2 linked regions of the Flocculibacter collagenilyticus genome follow. The protein of the gene in region 1 binds, or shares a complex with, the protein of each later gene. Links are inferred from orthologs where the notes say so. Each region holds a gene or a part of one and is shown in the gene's direction. Other genes may lie near its edges.

Region 1 (15,722 bases):
TTTTCTTAAATAGGCACAAAATAAAAAATTAGCTATATTTGAATAAAAATTGAACCAATAGCATTTTTGCTTCGTAATATTGTTTGTACCTCATCAGTTTTAGGTATAAGGAGTTATTTATGCAGTTAACACATTTAATTTATTGTAGTGCCACTACTGAAGAAAATATCAGTAAAGAAGCACTTGAAGCTTTATTAGAGTCGAGTAGACAGAATAATAAAAAAATAGATGTAACAGGCATCCTTCTTTTTCACAAAGGTTCATTCTTCCAAGTGTTGGAGGGAGACAAAGAAGTTATTAATAATCTTTATAACAAGATTTCGCGCGATCCACGCCACACAGACATCAAAAAGGTAGTGGAAGAGCCTATTGAAGAAAGAGCGTTTGAGAAATGGTCTATGGCTTACCCAAAAGTGACCACAGACGATTTAAGATCGATTAAAGGGTTAAACGACTTCTTCTTGGCGGGTAATTCATATTTAGATTTAGGCGAGGGAAGGGCAAAAATTCTTCTAGCTGCGTTTAAAGACGGTAAATGGCACCCTGCGAATTAATCCTACTTTCCTGCAAGCATGTACCAGTTACATGCTTGCGTTAACGTTATTTGTCCTACTGAATTACTCGGCTATTTTTTACTAGTTCTCGTGGCAAAGTATTTTTAATTTTACGTTTTTGCCATTTACCCAACCCAATGGGCGCGTTATTCAACATCAATAATACTTCTCCCGTATCTGGCACTAGGTCATTAAGCTGTACGTCTTGCCCTTTAAAGTAATTAACGGCTTGATCTGCGTTTAATTGGTATATATTTTTGATGAAATGCTTACCAAAAGTAATTGCTACTTGGTGATGTGTACGAAACCCTTTTTTATGCTCGTCAGCTAACTTAATACCTACGCGTTGGTATTTTACTTTTTCAATATGTGGCAAAGCAGCATGAGGAAATAACCAATATTCGTTATCCCTAATCATTACTTTACCTAGTTCATCCGTTAAGTTTAAGCCAAACTGATTATTGAAATAAGTAGCAAGCGCGTTGGTTTGTTTTTCTTTTGCAGGCTCAAATGGAAATTTACCTAGCTTCTTTTTGGTGGGCCGATTATCTTCCAGTGAGCCAGTTTTTCGTATGCGTGCTGCAAAGAATCCTTCACTATCAAAGATTTGTGGCCAAATGTGTAAAAAGCCTTCAGGGGTTGTTGCTTTGCTGGCATCTGTGAACATATTTTGAAGCGACTCAAGTTCGACTAATTCAGGATAGGTCGTCTTTAAGTGTTGGCAAACCTGCTGATTTTCTTCAAGGTTTAATGTGCAAGTAGAATAAATAAGTACACCATTAGGTTTTAATGCTTTAAATGCACTTATTATTAATTCTTTTTGCAGAACAGCAACTTCGTCTAAGTGTGCCTGATTCCAATTTTTTAATGCGTCGGGATCTTTTCTGATTGTACCTTCACCAGAGCAGGGGGCGTCTAACAAAATAGCATCAAAACTCTCGGGCATATAATCGCCAAATACCCGCCCGTCAAAGTGAGTTAAGCCAATATTCTTTACTCCACATCGCTCAATATTTGAATACAACACTTTTACGCGACTTGCCGATAACTCGTTAGCAACGATAAAGCCATTGTTATTCATATAAGCTGCTAATTGGGTAGTTTTAGAGCCGGGTGCTGACGCAACATCGAGTACGGTTTCAGCATCAAGAGATCCGTTTGTAAGCATGGCGAATGGAGGTAGCATTGAGCTTGCTTCTTGAACATAAAATAAGCCAGCTAAGTGCTCTTCAGTATTACCGAGTTGTAATATAGCTTCTTCCTCTTTTGGCCTTTCCAACCAATAACCTTCAGTACACCACGGAATAGGAGATAATTGCCAACCTTTGCATTTGACTTTGTCGATAAAGGCGGCACAGCTTATTTTAAGCGTGTTAACTCTAATACTTCGTCTAAGAGGTTGTCGACAGCTACGTATGAAATCATCAAGGTTTAAATGTTCCGGAATTATTTCTTTTACTTTTTTTATAAACGATTCAGGAATATAACTATTTTCGTTCACTTATAACCTCAGGTAGACTATCAAAAAATTGCATTCTAGCACGAGATAAATAGGAACACCTTTTGTTAAATAAGATCTGGTTAGCATTTTTCTTTATTGCCTTTAGTTCTGGTGTCTTTCAATGGTTGGTAAACGGCGATAGCTTAGTTTTCGAGCGCATCGTTGGCTCAGTATTCTCTATGTCTAAAATTACGGTAGAAATAGCAATTGGCTTAGTGGGTGCACTGAGCTTTTGGTTAGGCGTAATGAAAATAGCCGAAAAGGCAGGGCTAGTAGACAAAGTGTCAGTGGCGTTAACACCACTTTTTGTAAGACTAATGCCGGGTGTGCCAAAAAATCATCCTGCGATTGCCAGTATGACAATGAATTTATCTGCCAATGTACTTGGCTTAGATAATGCCGCCACGCCAATGGGGATTAAGGCAATGAAAGACTTACAAACCTTGAACCCTGAACCTGAAAAGGCAACTAACGCGCAAATTTTATTTTTAGTGTTAAATACATCTTCGGTAACTATTTTTCCTATCGCTGTGTTTGTTTATCGCGCTCAACAAGGAGCTGTTGAGCCTACTGATGTTTTTCTTCCTATTTTACTTGCCACATCGGCTTCTTCTTTTGCGGGATTATTGGCGGTCGCGTTTGTTCAAAAAATCAAGCTCACAAATTTTGTGGTACTTTTATATTTAGGCAGTTTTGTGGCACTGATAATGGGCTTAATAGGTTATTTTGCAACGTTAACGGCTACTCAACTTTCTCAGCAATCATCATTGTTAAGCAACTTTTTAATCTTTGGCTTTATAGTCTTTTGCTTGGCAGTAGCCGCTAGAAAAAAACTGGATGTTTACGATGCATTTGTTGATGGTGCAAAAGAAGGGTTCAGTTTAGCCATTTCATTAATTCCTTATTTATTGGCAATGCTAGTGGCGATTGGTGTGTTAAGAGCCAGCGGCACACTTGATATATTAATCGATTCAATTCGGTTTCTTGTTGCCGCTTTGGGGGGGGATACCCGGTTTGTAGACGCACTACCTACCGCACTGATTAAGCCGCTAAGCGGCAGCGGTGCTCGAGCCATGATGATAGAGACAATGTCTACACATGGGGCAGATTCCTTTGTCGGTCGAATTGCCTCAACCATTCAAGGTTCAACAGAAACAACATTTTATGTGTTAGCAGTGTATTTTGGCTCTGTAGGGATAAAGCATGCACGCCATGCAATTGCATGTGGCTTAATTGCTGATGTAGCCGGTATAACTGCTGCAATTGCGGTATGTTATTGGTTCTTTGGCTAGATTTATCTTATTAATATTCAACGGTTTTTATTAGTATTTATTGTACTTAATAGCAGGTTCATTCTATAACTTTATTACTTGTTGGCATACGTAGGCGTATTGATGTTGTTGCTAGCTTTATGCGCTAAAAGCACGCCACTTAATGAAATGAATGTAGGATTTTATGAGTAAAGCAGAAACGGCTGATACCAATCGCCGTCCAGATTACGATCACGAAATACAAGATATTGTTGATTATGTGCTGAGTTATCATGTTACGTCTGAAGAGGCTTTGAATACAGCTCGTAATTGTTTAATTGATAGTTTAGGTTGCGCATTGTTAGCCCTTCGTTTTCCTGAGTGTACAAAGCACTTAGGGCCAATTGTGGACGGCACGGTTGTCCCAAATGGCGCTCGTGTGCCGGGTACGCAGTTGAAACTAGATCCGGTAAAGGCGGCGTGGGATATAGGTTGCTTGGTTCGATGGTTAGACTTTAATGATACTTGGTTAGCTGCTGAGTGGGGACATCCTTCTGACAATTTAGGTGCAATTTTGGCTGTGTCAGATTATGCCTCGCAGGTAAGAATGGCGAAAGGGTATCCCCCTTTGAAAATGCAAGACGTTTTAGAATCAATGGTGCTAGCGCATGAGATCCAAGGGGTATTAGCACTTGAAAATAGCTTCAACCAAGTTGGCTTAGATCATGTTGTTCTTGTAAAAGTGGCTTCAGCAGCGGTCGCTGGAAAAATAATGGGGGCTACTCGTGAAGAACTACTTTCTGCCGTTTCACATGCTTGGGTAGATGGGCAGGCGCTACGAACATATAGGCATGCACCAAATGCAGGCTCACGGAAATCGTGGGCTGCGGGTGATGCAACATCCAGAGCCGTTCGGCTGGTAGACATGGCTATGCGAGGTGAAATGGGTGTTCCTAGTGCGCTAACAGCTGAGCAATGGGGGTTCTATAATGTGCTGTTCAGTAAACTTAACCAAGATAACAAACTAAAGCCTAGTGAACAAAGTAAGTTTAAGTTTCAGCGCGAATATGGCAGTTATGTGATGGAAAATATTCTATTCAAACTGTCTTTTCCTGCGGAATTTCATGCACAAACAGCATGTGAAGCTGCTGTTACATTACATGCAGAAGTGAAAGATAGGCTAAAAGATATTCATAAAATTGTGCTAACGACTCATGAATCGGCCATTCGAATTATTTCAAAAGTTGGTGATTTAGCAAATCCAGCAGATCGAGATCACTGCTTACAATACATGGTCGCGGTTTCATTGATATTTGGTAACCTACGTGCTGAATATTATGAAGATTCATTTCATGCAAGTAATCCGTTAATAGATGAATTAAGAAGTAAAATGGAAGTGGTTGAACGTGAAAGTTATAGCAAGGATTATCTTAACCCTGAAAAGCGCTCAATTGCTAACGCAGTTCAAATATATTTTAGCGATGGAACAAGTACCGATAACGTAGAAGTTGAATATCCAATCGGGCATCGTTTTCGTCGCGATGAAGGTTTGCCCATTTTAGAACAAAAATTTAAAGATAACCTAGCAACCCGCTTTCCTAAATGGCGCTGTGAAGAGATATTTGAATTGTGTGCGGATCAAGATGAGCTATCTGAAATGTCAGTTAATGAATTTATAGATATGTTTGTTATTTAAAAGGAAAGGTGATGAATAAGTACCAAACAAGTGAAATCTATTTCAAATAAATACCTATGAGTTCAGTCAAGGTTCACTTCTGAAGATTTAAGCTTATAAAGGGCGTACATTAGTACAGGCTTAATTTGTGATTTAAAAACAATGGGACAAACTATGAATAATTTTTTTAGTCGAACTAAGGTTTTGGTGCAATTTATATTTTTATTTTCACTACTGGTTGGGACGTGTGGTGTTAATGCTGACACGAAAGAAACGAAAGTCATCGAAGTATCTGGTAAAGGCATGGTTTATAACAAGCCAGACCGTGCAAGTGTGGTGGTGTTAGTTGAACAAATGTCTCGTGTAGCGGAAAAAGCCAAAGCAGTTGTTGACGGAGATACAAAGCAAATAACCCAGTTTTTATTAAATCAAAATATCGATGAAACCGCGCTAGATACATCTAGTTACAATATTTATCCTCAATATAATTATAAAGAAGGTAAAGATTTAATTGGTTACCGAGTATCAAGAAAGATTAGCTTCACGCTTAACGATACTGGAAGTTTGTTTAAAGTTATTGACGGTTTAACACGTCGTGGCGCATCGCAAATACTCCAGCAAAACTTATATTATTCACAGGCAGACAAAGCGTATGAAAAAGCGCTAGAGCTAGCATTCTCTGACGCAAAAAAGAAAGCTGGGATTATTGCAAAAAAGAGTAACGCATCAATTTTGGGTGTTCATAACGTTATAGAAATGAGTCAGGCACAAGGCATAATGATGGCAGATGTACAGGCTTTTAAAAGTGCAGAAAGTATGCAAGTAGCACTTCGTCCTGTCGAAGCAAGCTTAAGAATTCGCTTTGAAATTAAATAGTTATACGCTTAATGAGTTAATATAAATTAAAAAAATAGCGCTAAAGACTTTAATTTAGTTACTAGAAAGAGTACCTTTACCGCAATTTTAACAATTCGAATGATGATTAATGAATAGTTCGAAACATGAAACCTACTCGCTATTAGCGAAACAAGTAGAGGCTTTAACAAGCGGAGAGCCAAACTTAATTGCCAATTTAGCTAACGTTAGTGCTTTAATTTTTGAAGCCTTGGAAGACGTTAATTGGGCTGGCTTTTATTTAAAAGACAGTGAAAGCGAACTCGTACTTGGCCCATTTCAAGGCAAGCCCGCATGTGTTCGTATTCCTGTTGGAAAAGGGGTATGTGGCACAGCATTTTCTGAAGATAAAACATTATTAGTAGAAGATGTACATCAATTTGCTGGCCATATAGCTTGTGACAGCGCAAGCAATTCTGAAATCGTTTTACCACTTCATAAAAATGGTGAACTGATTGGTGTTTTAGACATAGATAGTCCGTTATTAAGCCGTTTTGACCATGAAGATCAATCTGGTTTAGAGGAAGTAATCACTGTGTTAGAGCGTATGCTGCAATGAAAGAACTAATAGATATTAGGGATTACTTGTTTACATCTATGGATGTAGGCGATTGGGAAGGTGAAGAAGAAATTGTGGCCGACAGGCTCAATGAAATGCTTTATTTGGCATGGAATCATCTTCCCGAGGATATTTCCACGGAAAAAGCTGATACAATACTGGCTGGAATTTGGGAGCAGTTTCGTGGTGAAACGGCCATATTAGAAGCAAGCTTAGACGACTTGTTGATGTGGACTGAGCAGTACGTTGAGCAATGTAAACAGAATGAAAATTAAGGTTTTAAGGTAATTGTCTGATGGATGACAACCAAAAATTAAAAGATGTAAATGAAGTACTGACGTTTTTGTCAGAAAAATTTCCGCAATGTTTCACTTTAAAAGGTAAAGCTAAGCCATTAAAAATTGGTATTTTTAAAGAAATTGCAGAAAAAACTGAAGACGAGCCAAAAGTTAGTCGTACACAGTTAAGGCAGGCACTAAGAAGATATACTGCTTCTTGGCGTTATCTAGAATGTGTAAAAGAAGGCGAACACCGTATTAACCTTGAAGGTGAACAGTGTGAAAAAGTTGAAGCTGAACATGCAGAGCATGCAGCTAAAGCGCTGAAAGAGAGTAAAGAGCGTTACGAGCAGCGCAAAAAAGAAAATGCGGCTAAACGTAACGAAAAGAAATCTTACAAAAATAGTGCAAGCAAAACTGGCACAGTTCCACCAAAGGGCGCAAAATCGAAAAAGAGAGAAAACGCTCCTGCTAAAGTTCAAAAGAAAACAGTTAAACCTCAAGTTGAACTATCTAAGCTAGATGAGTCTCTAATGAAGGTCGGTACTAAGGTGCATGTGAAATTAGGCAAGTCACCAATGAAAGGTACTATTACTGAAGTAGCAAAAGACGACATACATGTTCAACTAGACACAGGTATGGTTGTCAAAACGAGAGCTGAGAGTTTGTTCACGGCCTAATTGGAGGAATTATGGGTAAAGTATTGAGTTGTTTAATTGGGGCCGTTAGTGTTGTTACACTTCCCAGTTTTGCAGTAAAAGTAAATTCAACCGTTTCTATTAACGAGCTACCCGTATTGAGTCAAGAACAGCAACACACCGCTGCGATAAAACGGTTGACTCAGCACTTTACCCGTAATCACTACATTGAAGTAGAATTGTCAGACACATTGTCTGAAAAAATTTATCATCGATATTTAAAGTCGCTTGATAGTAACAAAAGCTATTTTTTAGCTGATGACGTCAAAAAATTTGATCATTTAGAGAAATCTTTTGATGATGCAATAGAAAAACGCAAGCTTGAAGATGCATACTCTATTTTCAACTTAAACATGAAGCGTCGTTTTCAGCGTTTTGAATACGCACTTTCACTTCTAGATAAAGAAATGAAGTTTGACGTAAAAGATGAATATTTTTACGATCGAGAAGATGCCGACTGGGCTGCAAACGAAGCTGAGTTAAATGAAATTTGGCGTCAAAAAGTTAAGTTTGACGCGTTAAGTTTAAAGTTAACGGGCAAAGATTGGAGCGAAATAAAAGACGTTCTTACTAAACGTTATAACAATGCGATTAAGCGTTTAAGCCAATCCCAAAGCGAAGATGCCTTCCAAATCATAATGAACGCTTATGCAAGAAGCATTGAAGCGCACACCTCATATTTATCACCAAGAAATGCAGACCGTTTCCGTATGGAAATGAACCTTTCATTAGAAGGTATTGGGGCTGTATTACAATCAGATGAAGACTACACAGTTATTAGGAGCCTAGTACCAGGCGGACCTGCTGATAAAACTGAACAGTTAAAGCCTAAAGACAAAATTATTGGCGTTGCACAAGGTGACGAAGAATTTGTTGATATCATTGGCTGGCGTTTAGATGATGTTGTTGAATTAATTAAAGGACCAAAAGGAACGTCGGTTAAGTTACAAATTATCAGTGGTGAAAAAGCATCAAGTGATAGCACTAAAGAAGTTGTTATCGTACGAGATAAAATTAAACTTGAAGACAGAGCTGCTAAGTCTGAAGTATTTGAGCCAACCTATTCTAAAATTGACGCCAAACTGGGTGTAATTACTATTCCTAGCTTTTATAACAATTTAGCTAGAGACGTTAGACTTGAAATAGACAAGCTTTTAAAAGAAAAAGTAGACGGCATAGTTATCGATTTACGAGATAATGGTGGCGGTTCATTAGAAGAAGCCACTCGTTTAACAGGTTTGTTTATTGACAAAGGGCCTGTAGTACAAATACGAAGCGGCCGAGGTAATGTTAATGTTAAAAAAGACCATGATGGCAGAACGTTTTATGATGGTCCATTAACGGTTTTAGTAAATCGCTACAGTGCATCAGCCAGTGAGATATTTGCAGCTGCTTTACAGGATTATGGTCGTGCGATTGTTATTGGTGAGCAAACCTTTGGTAAAGGTACTGTTCAACAACATCGTGGTTTAAGTCGAGTATTTGATCTTTATGATAATAAGCTGGGCAGCGTACAATACACCATGGCGAAGTTCTATCGGATTAATGGTGGCAGCACCCAACACAAAGGGGTTATTCCTGATATTCAATTCCCATCAGCAATTGATCCAAGTGAATGGGGTGAAAGCCAAGAAGAAAACGCTTTGCCTTGGGATAGTATTGGTAAAGCGGGATATATTGCTCAAGGTGAAATGAATCAATTAGTGAATAAGCTGGAACAAGCGCATCAACAGCGTATAAAAAGTGAGCCAGAATTTAAGTATTTGGCTAACGATATTGAACGTTATAAAACGGAAAAAGATAAGAAGTCTATTTCTTTAGTTGAAGCAGAGCGTAAAGCTAAACGTGAAGATAATGAAAAAACTAACTTGGTTAGGGCGAATGAGCGACTTGAACGCCTTGGTTTAGAAAAAGTTAAATCATTAGACGACTTGCCTAAAGAAGTAGAAGAAATCGATCCATTTTTAGAAGAGGCAGCGAATATTACTGCCGATTTAATAATGTATGATAAATTAGCTAAAAAATAAGTTGTTTATATCATTTAATAACTAAAAAAAGCGCTTAGGCGCTTTTTTTAGTTTTAGAAGTTAGAAAAGGAATGATATGTTGAGTTTAGTCAAAATTTATGAATATCTATATTTAAATAAATTAAGCCCAATTCTCATGTTTTATTCATTATATGGTTGTCAGAAACAGCTGCAAATACTATGATACGCACCGCAGCTTATGCCTATTACCGTCATGGTCATTAGACCACTTCTGGGTAGATTTACAAACCTGCTGCATATCTAATAATTACAAGATTAAATAGCATAATAACTAAATAACCTTAATTCTGGACGGGTAAAACATCACAATATTACAATTTTAAGCTTGTTAGTCATAAAAATGAAATAAGTAGCCTGTAGCTATTTGTATTTTCATTGCTTAAGATTTCAGTCTGTGAACGATGCTCATGAAACCTCTGAATGAAATTATATTTCATTTCCTCTGGTCAAAATTCAGGTTTAAAACTGCAAAATGTATTTATTATTCCGCTGTTTATATTTAAAAGACATGAAGTTAAGTGGTTGGTACTAATTAAATGAATGAAACTGTGAAAAAACCGAGTTACTCTGATGCGTTTATACCGGTTATATTTTTAATCGTTCTTCTGTCAGCATCTGTGGCATTGTTTGGTGGAGACTCGTCTTATGGGCCTAATCAGATTGCGTTAATTCTTGCAGCGCTAGTTGCATCAGTTATCGGCTTAAAAAATGGCTATAAGTGGAAAGACATTGAACAAGCAATGGTCGATGGTATTTCTATTTCGCTTGGTGCGATACTGATTTTACTATCTGTTGGTGCGTTAATCGGCACTTGGTTGTTGTCTGGTACGGTTCCAACGCTTATTTATTATGGTCTACAGATACTAGATCCTAGCTGGTTTTATGCCGCGTCGTGTATTTTGTGTGGTGTTGTTGCAATGAGTATTGGTAGCTCTTGGACAACTGCTGCAACAATCGGTGTGGCTTTGATTGGTGTGGCAACAGGGCTAGGATTATCGCCAGCTATTACGGCAGGTGCAATCATTTCAGGTGCATATTTTGGTGATAAACTGTCACCATTATCAGAAACAACAAACTTAGCACCTGCGGTAGCAGGCACAGATTTATTTAGTCATATTAAGCACATGCTATGGACCACAGTGCCATCGTTTATTATTGCTATTATTATTTTTGTCGTAATCGGATTAACTGAAACAGTTGATGGGAATGCGGATAACGTGGCGGTTTTGTCTAACACACTTCAAGCGCATTTCAATATCAACTTAGCCATGCTAGTGCCATTGGTCGTACTATTAGCCATGGCCATTAAAAAAGTACCCGCTTTTCCAACCGTTTTTATTGGCGCGCTATTGGGAGGGCTTTGGGCTGTTCTTTTTCAAGGTGATGTAGTGGCTAACATGTCGGGGGCAGACTCGGCATCTTGGGTTAACTATTTAAAAGTTGTATGGGAAACATTATTTAATGGCTTTTCTATCGAAACAAGCAATGCTCAGTTAAATGACTTGTTAAGCCGTGGTGGCATGTCCAGTATGTTAAATACGGTATGGTTAGTGATGATGGCACTAACGTTTGGCGCAGTGATGGAAAAAGTTGGCTTACTACAAAAGCTACTTGAAGCTATTCTAAAAGCAGCAAGATCAACAGGGTCATTAATTACGAGTACGCTACTTACAAGTTTAGGCACAAATGTTATTGCGGCTGACCAATATATGGCGATAGTGATGCCAGGTAGAATGTTCAAAGAAGAGTACGAGCGTAGAGGGTTAGATAGCGTAAACCTTTCTAGAACACTGGAAGACGGTGGCACTATTACTAGTCCATTAATCCCATGGAATACCTGTGGTGCCTATATGCAAAGTGTGCTATCTGTTAATCCTCTTGATTACATGTTTTATTGCTTCTTTAATCTTATCAATCCTCTGCTAGCCATTATTTATGCTTATTTAGGCTACAAAATTTTACGTATAGAACCTAAACACTTAATGCGTGAAGAGCAAACAGCGTAATGGAACTGCCTACCACCTCTGGTAGGCTTTTTCTTTAATAAGCCAAATTTAACGTAATACAATATACTTATTTCCAATCTAAATTATTTCTAATATTCCGATTCGAAATGATAAATCCTGTATTACTTTTAAGATGAGCTGCCTTTCCATTATTTATCATCATCAAGACAAGGAAAATCAGCTTACTACACATCAAGTAAATAATTTTGTTTGGGGTACACATGACCACTGAAGCTAAGTATTTAAAAGATTACCGACAGTCAGATTTTTTAATCAATCATATCGATCTTACTTTTGAGTTAGACGACCACCAAACTGTTGTAACAGCCGTTTCTCAAATAGAGAGAGTTAGCGCTGAAAGCTGTACGTTAGAATTAGACGGTCATGAAATGGAATTGAAAAGCATCGCTATTGATGGCAAAACCATCAAGTCAGATGATTATCGGCTAACGGATGAAAAATTATATATTAATACAGGTAAACAGTCTTTTACGCTTACAATTGTTACTCATATTGACCCTGCTAATAATAAGTCCCTTGAAGGATTATATAAATCTGGTGGTGCGTACTGTACTCAGTGTGAAGCCGAAGGATTTAGAAAGATAACCTATTACTTGGATCGTCCCGATGTGATGGCCAAATTCACCACTAAAATTATTGGTGACGCAGAAACTTACCCACAGCTTTTATCTAACGGCAATAAGGTTGGTGCTGGCAAATTAGATAATGGTAAGCACTGGGTGCAATGGGAAGACCCCTTTAAAAAACCATGCTATTTATTTGCACTAGTTGCAGGTGACTTTGATTTGCTTTCAGACACATTCATCACATGCTCTGGAAGAGAAGTGCAGTTAGAAATTTATGTTGATAAAGGTAATCGACATAAAGCGACTCATGCCATGGCATCGCTGAAAAAATCGATGCAATGGGATGAAGAAGTGTATGGTCTTGAATATGATTTAGATATTTACATGATTGTTGCTGTTGATTTTTTCAACATGGGCGCGATGGAAAATAAAGGCTTAAATATCTTTAATAGTAAATATGTTTTAGCAAGTGAAGATACAGCTACTGATACAGACTTTGATAACGTAGAAGCTGTGATTGCTCACGAATACTTCCACAATTGGACGGGTAATCGAATTACGTGCAGAGATTGGTTTCAATTAAGCCTTAAAGAAGGTTTGACAGTATTTCGTGATCAAGAGTTTAGCGCCGACATGGGCTCGCGTGCCGTTAATCGTATTCATCAAGCAATAGGCATGCGAACGGTACAGTTTAAAGAAGATGCAAGTCCAATGTCTCATCCTATTCGTCCTGAAAAAGTAATAGAAATGAATAATTTCTACACCGTTACAGTGTACGAAAAAGGTGCTGAGGTGATCAGGATGCTTTATCGTTTATTAGGTAAAGATAACTATTATAAAGGCATTGACTTGTACGTTGAACGACATGACGGGCAAGCGGTTACCTGTGATGATTTTGTAAAAGCACTTGAAGATGCATCAGGCATTGACTTGTCACTCTTTAGGCGCTGGTACTCGCAATCAGGCACGCCCACAGTTAAATTTGAGTTACAGCAAGAGCGCACTGAAAATAGCCTCAAGCTAATCCTACAATGTAAACAAGTAAACTTACCGACGGCTGATCAAAAAGAAAAACTTCCTCTGCATATTCCTATCGACTTTTCATTACTCGCTGACGACGGAACTGTACTTGAACAGCTGTTACTTGAATTAAAGGCTGAGCAACAAACGTATGAGTTTGAGTTTAAAGATGTGAAAGCCGTTACGCCTGTGTTTAACCGAGGTTTTTCAGCGCCAGTGCAGATCGCATACTCATATGGCATGGATGAGCTAATTCGTATAATGAAATTTGAAGAAGATGAGTACGCAAGATGGGATGCAACACAACAAGTTTATCTTGAAGTACTAAAGAGCAGGGTCGCACAAGAAGAAAGTAGCAAGCTTGAAAGCGAGTTAAAGCAGGCGCTTAGTTATTTATTTAGTAACCTGCCAGAAGATAAGCAGTTTGCGGCTGAATTATTTTCATTACCAAGTTTTGATGCTTTAGCGGCGCAATATCAGATTATTCAACCAGCGCTTCTGACAAATGCTATTGAGCAGTTAGAGAAAAATATTGCAAATTGGTTCGACGCTGAGTGGTTGTCGTTATATCAATCATTGGAAGAAGCATCTACAAAGAATACCAACGCAACCGATTCGACAATTAATAAACAAATTAGAAGTTTAAAATCGGTTTGTTTGAAATATATGCTTAACGTTGATTCTGAAACGCAAATACGTCTTGCAAAAGAGTTGTACCGAGCCACCGGAAATATGACCGATAAGCTGGCGGTGTTAGCTGGGGCTAAATCGGCCAATAAAACGTTATTTAACGAACTAATGAGCGAATTTGAGCAGCAGTGGATTGACGAGCCTTTGGTCATGGATAAATGGTTTGCGTTACATGCGACGGTAAATAGTGAAGAGACTTTATTGACCATAAAAAACCTTATGACGCATAAAGCATTCAATCTTGAGAACCCTAATAGAACTCGGTCGCTAGTTGGCGCATTTGTAATGCGTAATCCTGCACAATTCCATAAGCAAGAAGGTTATGCTTTCTTAGAAGATATTATTATTCAACTGAATGCTGTGAATCCTCAAGTAGCAGCTAATCTGATTACTCCGTTATTGTCATGGAGAAAGTACCCTGAATCAAACCAAGCATTAATGAAGCAAACATTAAGAAGGATAGAAGCACTTGAAAGCTTGTCTAGTGATTTGTATGAAAAGGTGCAAAAGGCGTTAGCTGAAAACTAGGCTTGGCGAAGGATGAAAGTACACTATTTTAACTTAACATTAAGCTATAACGAGTGGTTACCGTTTTATCGAGGTGATTACCATTCAGTTATTGTTAAGGATGATTATGGTAAAAGAATTCAGTTACCCGCGAATAGGTTACGGCCGTTCGGATCTTCCTTAGGAATTAGAGGCCGTTTTAAACTTGTTCTTACTGAAAACAATGCATTTGTGACGTTAGAAAAACTGAATTAGTAACAGGTTTGACTGGTAAGATGTCTAGCCTGTTGATTTAAAAAGAAATTTAGCAAACTAATGTTATTAAGCTTGAGAATAGCTAGAGAAATTTGATAACAAAATCAAGGCATAAACTTGAAATTTACAAGTGGTTAGACCTTGCTAATCACTATAAATGATGTAATTATTGCCTTAAATTGCCGCTTAATGTGGCTAAAATAATAAAAGCAATATAAAACAATAAACCTGCAGGGACAGGGGGAGACAGAAAATATGAACAAAGGGCCAGGCTATTTTGCGAAAAAGCCGTTAGCCGTAAGTGTTGCCTCTGCAATACTGGCGCTCGCAAGCACACAAGCTTCAGCAGTCAACTTTGATGTTGGCGACTTTCAAGTCAGTTTCGACTCAACCTTTTCACTTGGCGCTGCATGGCGCGTAGAAGACCGAAATTTTGATTTAATTGGTAAGTCAAACAACCCGTCATTTGACTGGAGTAATTATAACCCAGCACTTGGCGCTGCTTATCAAAATACTCCTTTATATTTAAGCGCGCAAAAATATAGCTCTGCCGATGTGTGGAATACACCAACGGGTAGCTACTCAAATAATGGCGATGCAGGTAACCTAAATTGGGATTCAGGCAGCGCTTTCTCTCAAATCTTTAAAGGTTTGCACGAATTATCAATCAATAAAGAAGACTATGGCTCAGTAATGAGCAATTACGGTTTATTTACCCGTTTTATGTACTTCTATGATTTTAAAATGAAGAATGGTGGCGGTTCGTACGTTAACCCTACTTCAGGAAAAGAATTAGATCCTTGTCGTGATTCTGACGCATCAGATTTATCATGTTCTGACATTCGCTTATTAGATGCGTTTGTATACGCTGATTTTGATTTTAATGATGGCGAGACACCAGTATCAGTTCGTATCGGTAATCAAGTGTTAAGTTGGGGGGAAAGTACCCTTATTTCTCACGGTATTAATATTAACCCTGTAGATATTGCCCGTTTACGTGCTCCAGGTGCAGAGTTAAAAGAAGCATTCATACCTGTGGGTATGGTTTGGGCTTCAGTTGGCATAACTGAAAATATTTCAGCAGAATTTTTCTATCAGTATGACTGGCAAGAAACTTACCTTCCGACACCAGGTTCATATTTCTCAACAAACGACTTTGCTGGTGAAGGTGGTTACCTAAATAACATCCAACTTGGCTTT
Region 2 (15,650 bases), 1.1 Mb from region 1 along the record:
GTTAGTTGAAGGTATGCGCATTTCGAATCTAGTTGAGACAGTGGTTCAAGAAGATCAGCGCAAAAAAGAAGATAGTGGTGAGTCAGAGGCTGAATAATGGCTAGGCGTCGTAAAGGCCGTGCGATAAACGGTATTATTTTAATAGATAAACCTCAGGGAATTTCTTCAAACAATGCACTGCAAAAAGTGCGTTGGATTTTTGGCGCTCAAAAAGCGGGGCATACTGGTGCGTTGGACCCTTTAGCCACAGGTATGTTGCCTATTTGCTTAGGTGAAGCGACAAAATTTTCTCAGTTTTTACTCGATACAGATAAAGCTTACGATGTGGTTGCTAAATTTGGTGAGCGAACCACGACAAGCGACTCGGAAGGTGAGGTAGTAGAAACGCGCGATGTAACAATAACGAAAGATGACGTGCTAAGCAAAATGGAATCATTTAGAGGACCTATTAAACAGGTGCCTTCCATGTTTTCAGCGCTAAAATATCAAGGACAGCCGTTATATAAGTACGCTCGTGAAGGAATTGAAGTACCGCGTGAAGCGCGAGATATTAATATCTATGACTTTCGTTTGAACGAGTTCAATGGAGATACGGCAAGCTTTAGTGTGCATTGCAGTAAAGGAACTTACATTCGTAGCTTAATTGATGATCTTGGTGAAGCACTGGGCTGTGGTGCGCATGTTACAGTGTTACGTCGCACTAAAGTTGGGCATTATCCATACGAAAAAATGATGACCATTGAAGCACTAGAAGCATTACGTAACAAAGCAACCGATGAAGAGGTTGACTTAGGAACATACCTAGATGAGTTATTGCTTCCGATGGATGGCGCTGCATTTATGCTTGATCAAGTTGTTGTGCCAAACGAGGTGCTGACGCCATTTAGAAATGGTAATCCTGTCACTGCAACATTAACTGCAAGTACAGAATTGGTTCGTGTAAATGATGAAAGTGGTTTATTTTTGGGGGTCGCAGAATTAAAACATATGACGCTGTCACCAAAACGTCTAGTTAATTATGCAGCTGAGTAATAGGTTACTTGCATAATTTTGCTGCGCTGGTAGAATAGCGCGCTCTTTCGACCCGTATGCTGAATTAGTGATCGGCTACGGATTTAGTAAACTCATTACCATTTATGTTTAATAAATTGGTAAATATTTGGAGAATGTTATGTCACTAAGTACTGAAGCAAAAGCGAAAATTGTAGCTGAATACGCTGTAAAAGAAGGCGATACAGGTTCACCTGAAGTTCAAGTTGCACTTTTAACTGCTCAAATTAACCACTTACAAGGTCACTTTGCTGATCACAAACACGATTTCCACTCACGTCGTGGTCTTCTACGTATGGTTAGTACTCGTCGTAGTCTTTTAGATTATCTAAAAGGCAAAAACACTGAGCGTTATACTTCGCTAATCAAGCGTTTAGGTCTACGTCGTTAATTCGATAGTATACAAATTTTAAAAAGGAGGCTTATGCCTCCTTTTTTGCATCTGCACTTGGTAAAAGTGTATATAGGCTTTATACTAAGCGCGGATTTTACAAGAGAATCAATATTCAGTTGATATAAGCAACTGCTACTAAGAAATTAATGATTTTTTCGTTTGTTTTGTTGATATGTATAGGCCATACAGTCTCAACCTAATGATACAGTGCAAACTAAAAAATCTTTGATTTCACAGCTTTTCTTATATTCCTCTGTGTGTTGATAAAATTATTATTAATAAAATGAGGTATGATTGTGGAAGCAATTATCAAGTCCTTTCAATATGGACAACACACAGTAACACTAGAAACCGGTGTTATTGCTCGTCAAGCTTCAGCTGCTGTTTTAGCAAGCATTGAAGATACATCTGTATTAGTTACTGTTGTAGGTAAGAAAAACGCGGACTCTGGTCGCGACTTTTTCCCATTAACAGTAAATTATCAAGAGCGTACTTACGCTGCTGGTAAAATTCCTGGTGGTTTCTTAAAGCGTGAAGGTCGTCCTTCAGAAGAAGAAACACTAATTGCACGTCTTATTGACCGTCCAATTCGTCCACTTTTCCCTGATGGTTTCATGAATGAAGTGCAAGTAATTGCAACTGTTGTTTCTTCAAATCCAGAAATTAGCGCAGACATCGTTACTATGTTAGGTGTTTCTGCTGCACTTTCAATTTCAGGTATTCCATTCAATGGTCCTATTGGTGCTGCACGTGTTGGTTATACAAATGACAAATTTGTACTTAACCCATCTAAAACTGAATTAGAAGAAAGCCGTCTAGACCTTGTGGTTGCAGGTACTGACAACGCTGTACTTATGGTTGAGTCTGAAGCAGATATGCTTTCTGAAGATGTAATGCTAGGTGCAGTTGTTTACGGCCATGAACAAATGCAAGTTGCTATTGAAGCAATCAAAGAGTTTGCAAAAGAAGTAGCAACTCCGGTATGGGATTGGGCAGCGCCTGAAAAGAATGAGTCGTTAGCAACTCAAATTGCTGAACTTGCTGAAGCAGGCATGGGTGATGCGTATAACATTGCTGATAAAGTAGCACGTAAAGATGCAATATCAGAAGTTAAAGCTGCCGCTATTGAAAAACTGACTGAGTCACTAGCTGAAGATGAAGCACTAGATGAAAAAGAAGTTGGTGAACTATTAAGTAGTTTAGAGAAAAAAGTAGTACGTGGTCGTATTATTGAAGGTGAACCGCGTATCGATGGTCGTGATCCTGAAACAGTTCGTGCACTAAATGTATTAACTGGTTTGTTACCAAGAACTCACGGTTCTGCACTATTTACTCGTGGCGAGACGCAAGCAATTGTAACGGCTACGTTAGGTACAGAGCGTGACGGTCAAATGATTGATAGCTTAGCGGGTACTCATACAGATCGCTTCTTACTACATTATAACTTCCCTCCGTACTGTGTTGGTGAAACAGGTATGGTTGGCTCGCCAAAGCGTCGTGAAATTGGTCATGGTCGTTTAGCGAAACGTGGTGTTAAAGCGGTAATGCCTTCGCAAGAAGATTTCCCTTACACTATCCGTGTAGTATCTGAAATCACAGAATCTAACGGTTCTTCTTCAATGGCATCAGTATGTGGTACATCGTTAGCACTAATGGATGCAGGTGTTCCAATTAAAGCTTCTGTTGCTGGTATTGCAATGGGCCTTGTAAAAGAAGACGAAAAATTTGTTGTACTTTCAGACATCTTAGGTGATGAAGATCACTTAGGTGATATGGACTTTAAAGTTGCTGGTACTACTGACGGTATTACAGCACTTCAAATGGACATTAAGATTGAAGGTATCACTAAAGATATTATGCAAATTGCATTAAACCAAGCGAAAGGTGCGCGTTTGCATATCCTTAACGTGATGGATTCTGCGATTGGCGGCCACCGTGATGAGCTTTCTGAGTTTGCTCCACGTATCTATACAATGAAAATTGAACCTAAGAAAATTGCTGAAGTTATCGGTAAAGGTGGCGCTACTATCCGTCAACTTACTGAAGAAACGGGTACAACAATTGAAATTGAAGATGACGGCACGATTAAGATTGCTGCATCTGACGGTGGAAGTGCGAACGATGCTATTTCACGCATTGAAGCGTTAACTGCTGAGCTAGAAGTAGGCCGTATTTATGAAGGTAAAGTTGCACGTATCGTAGACTTTGGTGCATTTGTAAATGTATTACCTGGTAAAGATGGATTAGTACATATTTCACAAATCTCTCAAGAACGTGTGAACAATGTCACTGATCACTTATCTGAAGGCCAAATGGTTAAAGTGAAAGTGCTTGAGATTGATCGTCAAGGCCGTGTTCGTTTAAGCATTAAAGATGCTGTAGAACAAGCTGATGCTCAACCTGCTGAAGAAAAAGCTGAATAATTATTTAGCTAAATTCTGACTTTTAAAAAAGGGGCTATTTAGCCCCTTTTTGTATTCCCTTATTTATATGCTGTGTTTTGCATTGATAGGGCATTACATTTAGTTAAATAAAATCAGCCGCTCCGAAACACGCTATTTTCTTTTCACTTTTATTTTTATTCATTCGTATTCTGGCCACCCTTTGCTTCTCCGTTTGTAGCAGGCTTACTTTTGTGTTTTGTTGAGTCGTCTGGTCTATGTGATTCTTTAGCATCGGTTTGCTCGTTGGAAACGTTTTCTTTTAAGTCAGAACCATTATTTTGTTGCTGAATAGGCAGTGGTTCCTTGAAAGTGAGCGTGCGATAAGGAAACGGAATTTCAATGCCAGCTTCGTCTAAGGCTGCCTTGATTGCCCCAACCACTTCACTTTTAGATTTTCTATAGCCAAGTGGTGTCGGCGTTGCCCACCAAGCTACCTCAATGTCTATACTGCTGGCGCCAAATGCGTGTAGAAACACTTCTACAGGTTGGTCTGTTTTTACAGTTTCACAACTTTTAACGGCTTTCTCAATAACGGGAATGGCTGCATTTGCATCTTCATCGTAAGCAACACCAGTCATAATCGTAATACGACGAATGGTTTTGTTAGTAAGCACATAGACAGGGTTTTTGAATAAGAACGAATTTGGCATGACCACCAATTGTCCATCAGTCTTACGTACTTGAGACATTCTTACTGAAATATCCTCCACTTTGCCCATAATGCCTTCGCACTCGATAAAGTCGCCTTTTTCGAACGGATATTTCCACAGTAATAATATGCCAGCGAAAAAGTTCTCAAAAATTTCTTTAAATGCAAAACCAATTGCAACAGATGCGAGACCTAAACCTCCAAGTGCTTTAGCGGGTGTTAACCCCGGGAAGATAACCATAGCTGTTAACAAAAAGCCAAAGCCCCATACGGTGATTCTGGTTAGGCGTTGTAACAGTTCGCGTAATGAATTTCTCATGTCACTACGGCCTGCCATCTTATGTACAAATTTACCTATCAAAAAAGAAAATAGTGCGGTAAACATTAAAACAACAAGACCAGCAATGATATAAGGTATATGGGAAATAAAGTCGTGCAAGATACCTATCACGGTTTGTTCAAGTGTCTCGGTGGCTGACGAAAGGTCGAGTGCTTTTTCTATATCAGCCTGGGTGACTTCTTCTTCTTTTTGCTGAGCATAACTGGCTGTAGAAATAAAAAATAACAAACACGTAAACATGCGACTTAAGTTTGGCATTGCTTCACTCCTGAATTATTGTTTTAGATTAATGAGTGCCGTTGTTGTGTAAGTGTAGAATATATTTATAACTTTGAGAGACTTACCAAAAAGAATCCAAGCAGGTAGTAAGGTGTGCTCCTCATATAAAAGTTAGCAAAATTCCTTTATTACTCCTAAGCTTAATTCTGTTCGTAAATATTTTTTTATGTTCTAATAGCCTCTAAACGCTTATCAATTTTCTAAAGTTGTGAATTATGAAACTACAGCTCTGTTTGTATTTGTTTTTTTTCATTTTATGCCTATCTGGTTGCGCTAGTACGTCTTCAAAGTCAGTTGTAGTTAATAGCAAACCTTCGCTGGAACATGTGATTTTGGCTGAGCCATTATCAGTTAGCTATAAAAGTGAACTTACGTTAATTAAGTTAGGCGAAATATTACAACGCGCAGAGTTAACAGACGAACAACGTGCCAAGCTATATTATGACCGCGGAGTGATATACGACAGTATCGGTCTAAAGTCATTAGCTCGCTTAGACTTCAATCGTGCCATACGGCTTAAACCCGATCTTGCTGATGCGTATAACTTTATTGGGATCCACTTTACGCTTGCCGAAGATTTCGCTGAAGCTTATGAAGCATTCGATTCTACTTTGGAGTTACAACCAGATTTTTCATTTGCATACTTAAATCGTGGTATTTCATTATATTATGGCGGTCGCTTTAAACTAGCGGTTGATGACTTTGAAGCATTTTATGAACTTGACGAAGATGATCCATATCGTGCAGTTTGGCTTTATATTGCCGAGTATGAGGTTGATGTACTTGCTGCTAAAAATAGACTATCTTCAAGCCAAGAAAAAATTGATGAGTCGCAATGGGCTTATCAATTAACATCGCTATTTCTTGAAGAGATCACACCAGATCAATTTTTAAAAGGCCTGACAGAAGGCATCAGTACTAACCATGAGCTTGCAGATAGGCTTTGCGAAGCTTATTTTTATTTAGGCAAACTAAGCGCAATGAAAGGTGATACTGGTATTGCAGCTAATTTTTATAAATTATCATTAGCAACAAATGTATATGAGTATGTTGAGCATAAATATGCCAAGCTTGAGTTAAATAGAATGAGAGCCCAAAAAGCGAAGGAGCGTTCGACTCAAGAAAATGGTGGTAGTATTTAAACTGCTATGCAAACGACTATTTAAGTTCAGTATATTTTTAATATAGTAAAAGCTAATGTTTTTCCGATCTAACGTGTGTTGTATACGATTTTTGCTTGTTGTTTTTTTGGTGTCGTTCTTTTGTGAGAGCGCTTTGGCAGAAACAACACTTTCTGATGCCACTAATCAAACAAATCATCTTTCCTTAGTTGTTAGTGAGAAAGATCACAGTAGGCAAATAGAGACAATCAAGGTAGATAGTGTTGTAGCTAAAAAAGAGTCGAATAGCTTACTTCAACCAGCTTTTTGGGCGGATAATACACCGATTGACTCCATTCCTCCTTTTTTAACTACCCCTTCATTTGCCTTGTTAGAAAAACAACACGTACAGAGTTCAGCAAACTGTAAGATTACGCTTCAATTTATTGCGGCAACAAACGAAGATTTAGCCCACGCCAATTTATTAATAAAACAATTTAAACAACATCAGCAAGTTGGCACGTTGCCAGTATGTTTTAAACCCAGCTTGTTAGTGAAATCAAGTCAGATAGCTTGTAATAATAGACAAAAACAGCGAATACAATGCGATGCCGCAAAATTGGTAGATTTACAGATTGATAAAACGGTAAGCGTGGTGGTGGTGATTGCAGGCAAAGGCACTGCTAATTTCAATAATGGCATTATTTACCTAAACAATCAGGATGATATTCGCGTATTTATTCATGAGTTTGCACATGTGTTAGGTTTTAAAGATGAATATCCTTGGAGTAAAGAGCAGCAGCAGGAGTTGTGCGTAGGCAATTATCCTAAAGTGTTAGGCAGTAACGTAGTATGGATGCCTGAACACGTTGACTCGCGCATTAACCCGAACTTACTCACATTACCTTGGTTTAAATTTAAAAAAAATAACGACTACTACGTCACAGAAGCGTGTAACAGTGACGGCGGGTATGTGTTAAGGCCTGCAATGGATGTGAACTTTATGCGTTTTTACGAAGAAAGCATACCGCCAATGTACCTTAAAATAATGCAAGATAAGCTAGCACAAGGTATTAGTGATGTTATTCCGTACACGATTAGTATTGCGAAAGCCGTGAAAAAAACAGGCTACATTGCACCATATTTACATTGGTTAGAACGCTCAGCCGAGCTAGGTTTTAACCACGCACAATATTTATTAGCGCACGAAAAGGTTAATTTAGGTGAGTACAGTAAAGCGGTTTATTGGTTAACACAATCAGCTTCAGCGGGGTTTATTCCAGCACAGCTAAGTTTGGCGCATTTGTATATTGAAGGTCAGCAAGTAAAGCAAAACTTAGAAAAAGCATACCTTTGGTATCACAAAGCCGCACAAGCTGGCGATCCGTACGCGCAATACTTTGTGGGTAAAGCTTATGAAAACGGCTGGGGAATTGGCAAGGATTTAGAAGCTGCATTTGAATGGTATGAACAGGCGGCACTTAGACATAATGTGCTAGCAAGTTTTCACCTCGCACGATTTTATGACGAGGGTATTACGGTAGGCGTGAATAAAAAAGAAGCGCTTGAGTGGTATAAGCAAGCAAAAAAACTTGGCCACCCTTATGCTGAAGAACGATTGTTGCAGTTAGAGTATGAAATTAAATCGCAATAAAAAAGCCGGTAAATAACCGGCTTATTAGCTTAAAACTTTAATATTCGTCGTTATCAGGAAAGTTTAATTTAAGAGCTTCAATAGCATCTTCTTTTAAGTCGTTTAACCCAAGAATGCCATAACTCTCAATCATTATTTCGAGCGCTTGCTCAACATGTGGCGAATTAGGGTAATTCTCTAACACATATTTACCACGGTTAGCTGCTGCCAAATGCGCACCTCGATTGGTGTAATACTCAGCAATCATTAGTTCCCTGCGAGCTAATTTGTTTAATAAAAACGCCATACGTTTTTTTGCATCAGCTGCATACTTACTGTCAGGATATAGTTGAGTTACTTTTTGAAAGTCTTTAAATGACTCTCGAACAGTGGAAGCGTCACGGTCGGCACGGTCAATACCGAAGAATTCTTGAAACGCGTTTTCACTCGCTTCCATATTTACCACACCGCGCATATAGGTTACATAATCTAAATCAGGATGATTAGGATTCAAACGAACAAAACGATCAATGGTGGCGGTAGCTTGTGCAACGTCACCTACTTTGTAATACGCATATATCAAGTCTAGCTGAGCTTGTTTTGAAAACGGGCCAAAAGGGTAGCGAGAGTTAAGCGCAGTAAGTAATTGAATTGCTTTCGTATGTAAACCAGCTTCCAACGTTTCTTTTGCATCTTGATAAAGCGCTTGTGCAGAACGGTCTGGTATTTTTTGAATCTGTTCATCAGAACTTGAAGAGCATGCTGCTAATGCACCAGCCATGATAAGAATGGATAATTTCCTAAATTTAATCATAAATCTACTTTGGTCACTTCTATAATTATAATTAGCGCTGTATACAGTGTTGAAAAACAAGTATTATGCAGGTTTAAATTTAAACGTCGATTCATATTTAAGCGAATCGATTGTACTCCAGTCGCGACATGCATGCACTGACAAATTGTATTTATTTCTTTTGTTTTCACAATTATGGTCTTAATTAATGGCAGAACACATATCTTTATCTTCAGAAGTCTCCGAATCACAACTTGGTAAACGCTTAGACCAAGTTCTTGCAGAATTGTTCCCAGACTATTCACGCACTCGAATTAAAGAGTGGATCAAAGATAAGGCCGTTACCGTTGACGGCGTTGTTGTAGATAAGCCCCGAGAAAAAGTGATGGGTGGTGAAACCATCTGTATTGAAACCGTCATCGAAGAAGAAGTGCGCTGGGTGCCTCAGAATATCGAACTTGATATTGTTTACGAAGATGATGATATTTTAGTTATCAATAAGCCAGCAGGCTTGGTTGTACATCCTGGAGCTGGCACTCCTGATGGTACTGTGCTTAATGCGTTGCTACATAAATATCCAGACATTGCTAACGTACCACGAGCAGGAATAGTACACCGCTTGGATAAGGAAACGACCGGTTTAATGGTTATTGCGAAAACGATTCCGGCCCAAACTCATTTAGTAGCTGACTTACAAGAAAGGCTGATAACGCGTGAATATGAAGCTATTTGTAACGGCATCATGACCGCGGGCGGTACGGTAGAAAAGCCAATTGGCAGGCATCCAACAAAACGTACGCAAATGGCCATTAATGAGTTGGGTAAACCTGCTATTACTCATTATCGCGTTGCCGAGAAGTTCCGTCTTCATACTCGTTTAAGGTTAAGGCTGGAAACTGGGCGTACTCACCAAATTAGGGTGCATATGTCGCATTTAACACACCCTCTTGTTGGTGATCCGGTGTATGGTGGTAGACCAAGGCCACCAAAGAATGCGTCAGATGAGCTAAGAGAAACGCTAAAGCAGTTCAAACGTCAGGCATTACACGCGGCGATGCTAAAGTTACACCATCCTATTACTGGTGAAGAAATGGAATGGCACGCCCCAATTCCTGATGATATGGTGGCATTAACACTCGCACTGCGTGAAGACACTAAATTACATCTGGATGAGATGCTTGATTGATATCATTCAACCTAATTGGCCAGCACCTGCACAGATTAAGGCTTATGTCACTTCTCGTGCAGGCGGGCTGTCTGCTCCTCCTTATCAATCATTTAACTTAGCGCAGCACGTTGGTGATAACACCAGTCACGTAACTGCGAATAGAACACTTCTTCAAGAACAGTTAGACCTTCCGAGTAAGCCAATTTGGTTAAACCAAGTGCATGGCACTCACGTTATTCATATTTCCGAAGACTATTTAGCGACTTTTCAGGCCAATGCGCGCACACCTGAATTTGCTCCGGAGTGCGATGGAAGTCTTACGGCATTGGAAAATGTTGTATGTACCGTGCTTACCGCGGATTGCTTGCCGCTTTTATTTACGAACAAGCAGGGGACGCAAGTTGCCGCAGTGCATGCGGGGTGGCGAGGTTTAGGCGCTGGGATTATTGAACAAACGTTAGCATTATTTCACTGTGAACCTGCCGATATACTGGTATGGCTAGGGCCTGCTATTGGTGCTACAAAGTTTGAAGTAGGCCAAGATGTATATAAGTTTTTTATCGCTAAAAACCCACAAGACAGTAAAGCATTTAACATTGAAGGCAAAAAGTGGTTAGCAGACATCTACCAGCTAGCCAAACTTCGATTAAATCGTGCTGGAGTTACTGATATTTTTGGCGGAGAAGAATGCACTTTCACTGATCCTCGCTTTTTCTCTTACCGACGTGACGGTGTCACTGGCAGAATGGCTAGTTTAATTTGGATTGCTAGCTAAAAAACGTTAATACTCATCTAGTTAGTATTATATATTCCATGTTTCTGTTTGTTTTTACACGCCATTAATTGAAAAAACGTTATTAAGCACCTATTTAGAAGAAAGCAAACAGAAAAATTCTTTGAGGGTGAAGATATGCGATTAGACCGTCTTACTAGTAAATTTCAATTAGCAATATCAGATGCACAATCTTTGGCGCTGGGTCGCGATCATCAGTATATCGAGCCTGTGCATTTAATGAACGCATTGTTAGATCAAGAAGGCGGCAGCGTTCGCGTTTTACTTAATCAGGCAAATATTAATGTAACTGACTTGCGCTCTAAAATTTCGCAAGCATTGGACCGCATCGCCAAAGTAGAGGGAATTGGTGGTGATGTTCAGTTATCACCGCAAATGGTTAACCTATTCAACTTGTGTGATAAATACTCACAAAAACGGAAAGATAAATTTATTTCCAGTGAGATTTTTGTATTAGCAGCGTTAGAAGATAAAGGCGCATTGGGCGATATTCTGCGATTACTTGGTGCTGATAAAGCTAAAATTGAACAAGCAATTGAAACATTACGTGGCGGACAAAAAATCGAAGATCAAAATGCCGAGAATACTCGCCAAGCACTTGAAAAATACACCCTTGATTTAACCGCAAGAGCAGAGCAAGGGAAATTAGATCCGGTTATAGGCCGCGATGAAGAAATACGCAGAACGGTACAGGTATTACAGCGTAGAACGAAGAATAACCCAGTATTAATTGGTGAACCGGGCGTTGGTAAAACGGCTATTGTGGAAGGATTGGCACAACGTATTATTAATGGCGAAGTGCCAGAAGGCCTTAAAAATAAACGTGTGCTTTCCTTAGATATGGGAGCGCTGGTTGCTGGGGCCAAATACCGTGGTGAATTTGAAGAGCGATTAAAAGCGGTACTCAATGAGTTAGCAAAAGAAGAAGGCTCAGTCATTCTATTCATTGATGAAATTCATACCATGGTGGGGGCGGGTAAAACCGACGGCGCAATGGATGCCGGTAATATGTTAAAGCCTGCATTAGCTAGAGGAGAGCTACACTGTGTGGGAGCCACCACGCTTGACGAGTACCGAATGTACATTGAAAAAGATGCTGCATTAGAGCGTCGTTTTCAAAAAGTCCTTGTAGAAGAGCCAAATGTAGAAGACACCATTGCAATTTTACGAGGTTTAAAAGAGCGTTACGAAATTCATCATTCGGTAGATATTACTGATCCTGCTATCGTTGCTGCTGCGTCATTAAGCCACCGTTATATTAGTGATCGCCAACTACCCGACAAAGCCATTGACCTTATTGATGAAGCGGCATCAAGTATTCGTATGCAAATTGACTCTAAACCAGAGGCGCTTGACCGGTTAGAGCGACGCATCATTCAATTAAAGCTAGAAGATAACGCGCTTGATAAAGAAATCGATGAGGCTAGTAAAAAGCGTCGCGAGATTATCCGTCAAGATATGCGCGAACTTGATCAAAAGTACAATGAATTAGAAGAAGTTTGGCATGCTGAAAAAGCAGCATTGCAAGGCACGCAACACATTAAAGAAGAGCTTGAGCAAGCGCGCTTAGACTTAGATTTTGCCCGCCGTGCAGGTGATCTACAACGTATGTCAGAGTTACAGTATGGCCGTATCCCTGAGCTAGAAAAGAAATTAGATTTGGCATCGCAAGCTGAAATGCAAGACATGAGTTTGTTGCGAAATAAAGTCAGCGATAACGAAATTGCTGAAGTGTTATCACGCTGGACAGGTATTCCTGTTTCAAAAATGCTTGAAGGCGAGCGTGATAAGCTATTAAGAATGGAAGAAAATTTACACCAACGAGTGATCGGTCAAAAAGAAGCTGTAAATGCGGTTTCGAATGCGATTAGACGATCTCGTGCTGGCTTAGCAGATCCGAATAAACCGATTGGCTCGTTCTTATTTTTAGGCCCAACGGGAGTAGGTAAAACGGAATTAACTAAGGCACTAGCACATTATTTATTTGATACCGAAGAGGCGATGGTACGCATAGATATGTCGGAGTTTATGGAAAAACATTCCGTAGCGCGTTTGGTTGGAGCACCTCCGGGCTATGTAGGGTACGAAGAAGGGGGCTATCTAACGGAAGCAGTGAGAAGAAAGCCTTATTCAGTTATCTTGTTAGATGAAGTGGAAAAAGCGCATCCAGATGTATTTAATATTCTGCTACAGGTACTTGATGATGGCCGATTAACAGACGGAAAAGGGCGCACGGTAGATTTTAAAAATACGGTAATTATCATGACGTCTAACATTGGCTCAGCGCTTATCCAAGAGCATCACAGAGAGCAAAGTTATGATCAAATGAAAGATATGCTAATGGATAACTTAGCTCAGCATTTTAGGCCTGAGTTTATTAACCGCATTGACGATACCGTAGTGTTCCATCCACTCGATAACAGCCAAATTAAGTCTATTGCCTCGATTCAGTTAAAACACCTTGAGCAACGCTTAAAAGAGCAGGATTATACGCTTACTATTACAGATGCTGCGCTGGATAAATTGGCTAAAGCAGGGTTTGATCCCGTCTACGGTGCTAGGCCGTTAAAGCGTGCGGTACAACAAAATATTGAAAACACATTGGCTCAGGCTATTCTGTCTGGAAAAATTACTCCCGGGGCAACGATTAAAGTTGACGAAGTTGACGATGAGTTTAAGGTCAGCGCAAGTAAAGGCGTACAATAACGTACGCCGATAGGTTATCTGGGTAAGTGATGACTCCGCTGAGCGGAGTCATCTTATTCCGTTAATGCTGTACCACCACAAAACGTGCTCACTTGTCGTTTTGCCAGTGCACGTTGTTGCTTTACCTCTCTTGGAGAAAGTGTTTTATACTCACCGCGTTTATCTCTTATCTGTATTTCTTCATTACTGCTTAATAATTCGACGTTTAGTTTTGCACGTTGGCAAAATTGAGATGCCTTTTCAGAAAACTCTGCGGCGAGTGAGTTGCCACTGTTATCATTATTACTTGCTAAGTTAGATGACGATACAGCAGGGCTAATTCTTTCTTCTACCTCCATTTTTTTATATTCACCGCTAGCGGGCTTGGTTTGGCTAAAGTGAATCACACCTCTTTCGTCAACCCAACGATAAACAGTGGTACTGCTTGCGGATGCAAGTAGACTAGTTGTATAAACATAAACGAAGGTGCTAATAACAATGCATATAAATGTCTTTACATTTAACATAATGTCTCCAAACAGTGTTGAAAGACTTCATGACATTTACCTTTAAACCGCATGTAAAAGCCATGACGAATCAATCTTAAGCTATAATTCACTCACTAATTATAGAAGCTGCTGAAAAATTAAACGTATTTTTACGTAAACAGCTAAATCGTTTGGCTTGATTAACAGTGATGTGTGTTGAATTGGTTATTTAATACTGATGATTAAGACGAACACGTTTTAAGTCAAATAACTTAATGTGTTACAAATGTTTAGCTATACGATAGGTTTTGTGCATGCCTAAGCAAAATGTGCTATGGTTCGAGCTTCGTAAAATGCATGGATATTAAAATAAATTCAACTTTGAATGCTTAATATTCCAGAATAAATAGAATTTAATTGAGTTGTTGATAAAACTATATGACAGAACATAAAATCGCTGAAGCAGCAAAAAGAAAAGGCATTTATTTACTTCCCAACTTGTTAACTACGGCAGGGTTATTCTCGGGTTTTTATGCTGTAGTGTCATCCATGAATGGGCACTTTGAAGCGGCCGCTATTGCTATTTTTATTGCAATGATATTTGACGGATTAGATGGACGAGTCGCGCGGTTAACCAACACTCAGAGTGCTTTTGGCGCAGAATACGACTCAATGGCGGACATTGTATCATTTGGTATTGCCCCAGCATTAGTTGTTTATAACTGGGCACTGAGCGATATGGGAAAATTTGGTTGGTTAGCGTCTTTCTTATTTGTTGCTTGTGGTGCATTACGTTTAGCGCGCTTTAATACACAACTAGGTGTTGCAGATAAACGCTACTTCCAAGGTTTAGCTATTCCTTCAGCGGCATCTGTTATTGCTTCTTTAGTATGGGTGGGCGCTGATTATCAGATTAATGGCAAAGATTACGGGATTTTTGTCGGATTAATCACGATGTTCATTGCATTATTAATGGTAAGTAACTTCCGCTATAACTCATTTAAAGATGTAGACTGGCGCGGCAAAGTACCATTTTTAGCCGTACTGGTAATTGTTTTAGCGTTTGTTGTTATTGCGTATAGCCCAGCAGAGATTTTACTGGTTATTTTCTTACTTTACGCATTGTCTGGCCCAGTTATGACGGTACGTAGAGTGCGCAAATTAAAGCTTGAGCATTTTATAGGTGACAGTGATGATGCTGATTTTGATGAGCACGAGCAAGCAGCTGAAAAAGATAAAAAACAAAGCAACTCTGAGCAAACCGCTAAAGCGGATGGAGCGACCGAACAACCAAAAGCTCATGCTGATAATGAGAGCAATGATAAAAACTAGTTAATGATATAAAAAAAGCCCCAAGGGGCTTTTTTTATATTTGCTGCCTCATCCTAAATAAGGTTGTCACTTAAAGGTCACAGCTTTTTATTTAAAATGAAAAGTCAGCCGTTTCGAAGTAAATGTTCTTCTCAACCTTCACGTTATACTCTTCATCATTCAACGTTATTTTAAAAGTGTCACCTATCTTTGTTTGCTGTAAATAGTATTGAAAGTCTTCACCGCGAGTTTGTTTAGCTAGGCTAGATGTTACGAGCTTTACATGATTCTTTTGAAATGGAAAATGCATGAGGCCAGAGATTTTCAATATGTGATCACGATCGGGGCGAGCACCAATTTGGTACACCATATAACTATTCTGTTTATCACCAAAAACATAGTAATTCACACCCGAAATATCTGAGTCAATTTGAAGAGGGCGAAAGATAATCGCTTTATCTAATGTTAATTGAACATTAGGCCACTTGAGCACGCCGCCACGTTCAAAGTGCCCTTCATAAAT

Evidence for each region.
Region 2: the proteins of prc (region 1) and nlpI are in contact, whole or in part, in a solved structure (PDB 5WQL), measured with the Escherichia coli proteins. The link is inferred for Flocculibacter collagenilyticus from one-to-one orthologs.

Annotation. Positions count from the first base shown.
Region 1 is NZ_CP059888.1:1,631,006-1,646,727, forward strand. Bases 6,941-9,919 are described here. They hold prc (carboxy terminal-processing peptidase), read left to right. Parts: upstream 6,941-7,402; coding sequence 7,403-9,436; downstream 9,437-9,919. Other genes in these bases: proQ (RNA chaperone ProQ), read left to right, coding at 6,941-7,391. Also shown: HUU81_RS07265 (BLUF domain-containing protein), read left to right, coding at 120-554; 16S rRNA (cytosine(1407)-C(5))-methyltransferase RsmF, read right to left, coding at 610-2,055; HUU81_RS07275 (nucleoside recognition domain-containing protein), read left to right, coding at 2,118-3,347; HUU81_RS07280 (bifunctional 2-methylcitrate dehydratase/aconitate hydratase), read left to right, coding at 3,511-5,001; HUU81_RS07285 (SIMPL domain-containing protein), read left to right, coding at 5,155-5,856; HUU81_RS07290 (GAF domain-containing protein), read left to right, coding at 5,966-6,433; HUU81_RS07295 (hypothetical protein), read left to right, coding at 6,430-6,708; more of proQ, read left to right, coding at 6,729-6,940; Na+/H+ antiporter NhaC, read left to right, coding at 9,994-11,463; pepN (aminopeptidase N), read left to right, coding at 11,685-14,288; HUU81_RS07320 (DUF2835 domain-containing protein), read left to right, coding at 14,301-14,522; HUU81_RS07325 (DUF1302 domain-containing protein), read left to right, coding at 14,778-15,722. UniProt on the Escherichia coli protein: Involved in the cleavage of a C-terminal peptide of 11 residues from the precursor form of penicillin-binding protein 3 (PBP3). May be involved in protection of the bacterium from thermal and osmotic stresses.
Region 2 is NZ_CP059888.1:2,702,666-2,718,315, reverse strand. What follows is about bases 4,428-7,334. They hold nlpI (lipoprotein NlpI), read left to right. Parts: upstream 4,428-5,371; coding sequence 5,372-6,298; downstream 6,299-7,334. Other genes in these bases: HUU81_RS12015 (tetratricopeptide repeat protein), read left to right, coding at 6,432-7,334; HUU81_RS12025 (mechanosensitive ion channel family protein), read right to left, coding at 4,428-5,135. Also shown: 30S ribosome-binding factor RbfA, read left to right, coding at 1-97; tRNA pseudouridine(55) synthase TruB, read left to right, coding at 97-1,032; rpsO (30S ribosomal protein S15), read left to right, coding at 1,172-1,441; pnp (polyribonucleotide nucleotidyltransferase), read left to right, coding at 1,741-3,867; more of HUU81_RS12025, read right to left, coding at 4,023-4,427; more of HUU81_RS12015, read left to right, coding at 7,335-7,910; HUU81_RS12010 (outer membrane protein assembly factor BamD), read right to left, coding at 7,948-8,703; 23S rRNA pseudouridine(1911/1915/1917) synthase RluD, read left to right, coding at 8,891-9,868; peptidoglycan editing factor PgeF, read left to right, coding at 9,852-10,625; ATP-dependent chaperone ClpB, read left to right, coding at 10,761-13,349; HUU81_RS11990 (DUF4124 domain-containing protein), read right to left, coding at 13,403-13,855; pssA (CDP-diacylglycerol--serine O-phosphatidyltransferase), read left to right, coding at 14,255-15,148; HUU81_RS11980 (hypothetical protein), read right to left, coding at 15,240-15,650. UniProt on the Escherichia coli protein: May be involved in cell division. May play a role in bacterial septation or regulation of cell wall degradation during cell division. Negatively controls the production of extracellular DNA (eDNA).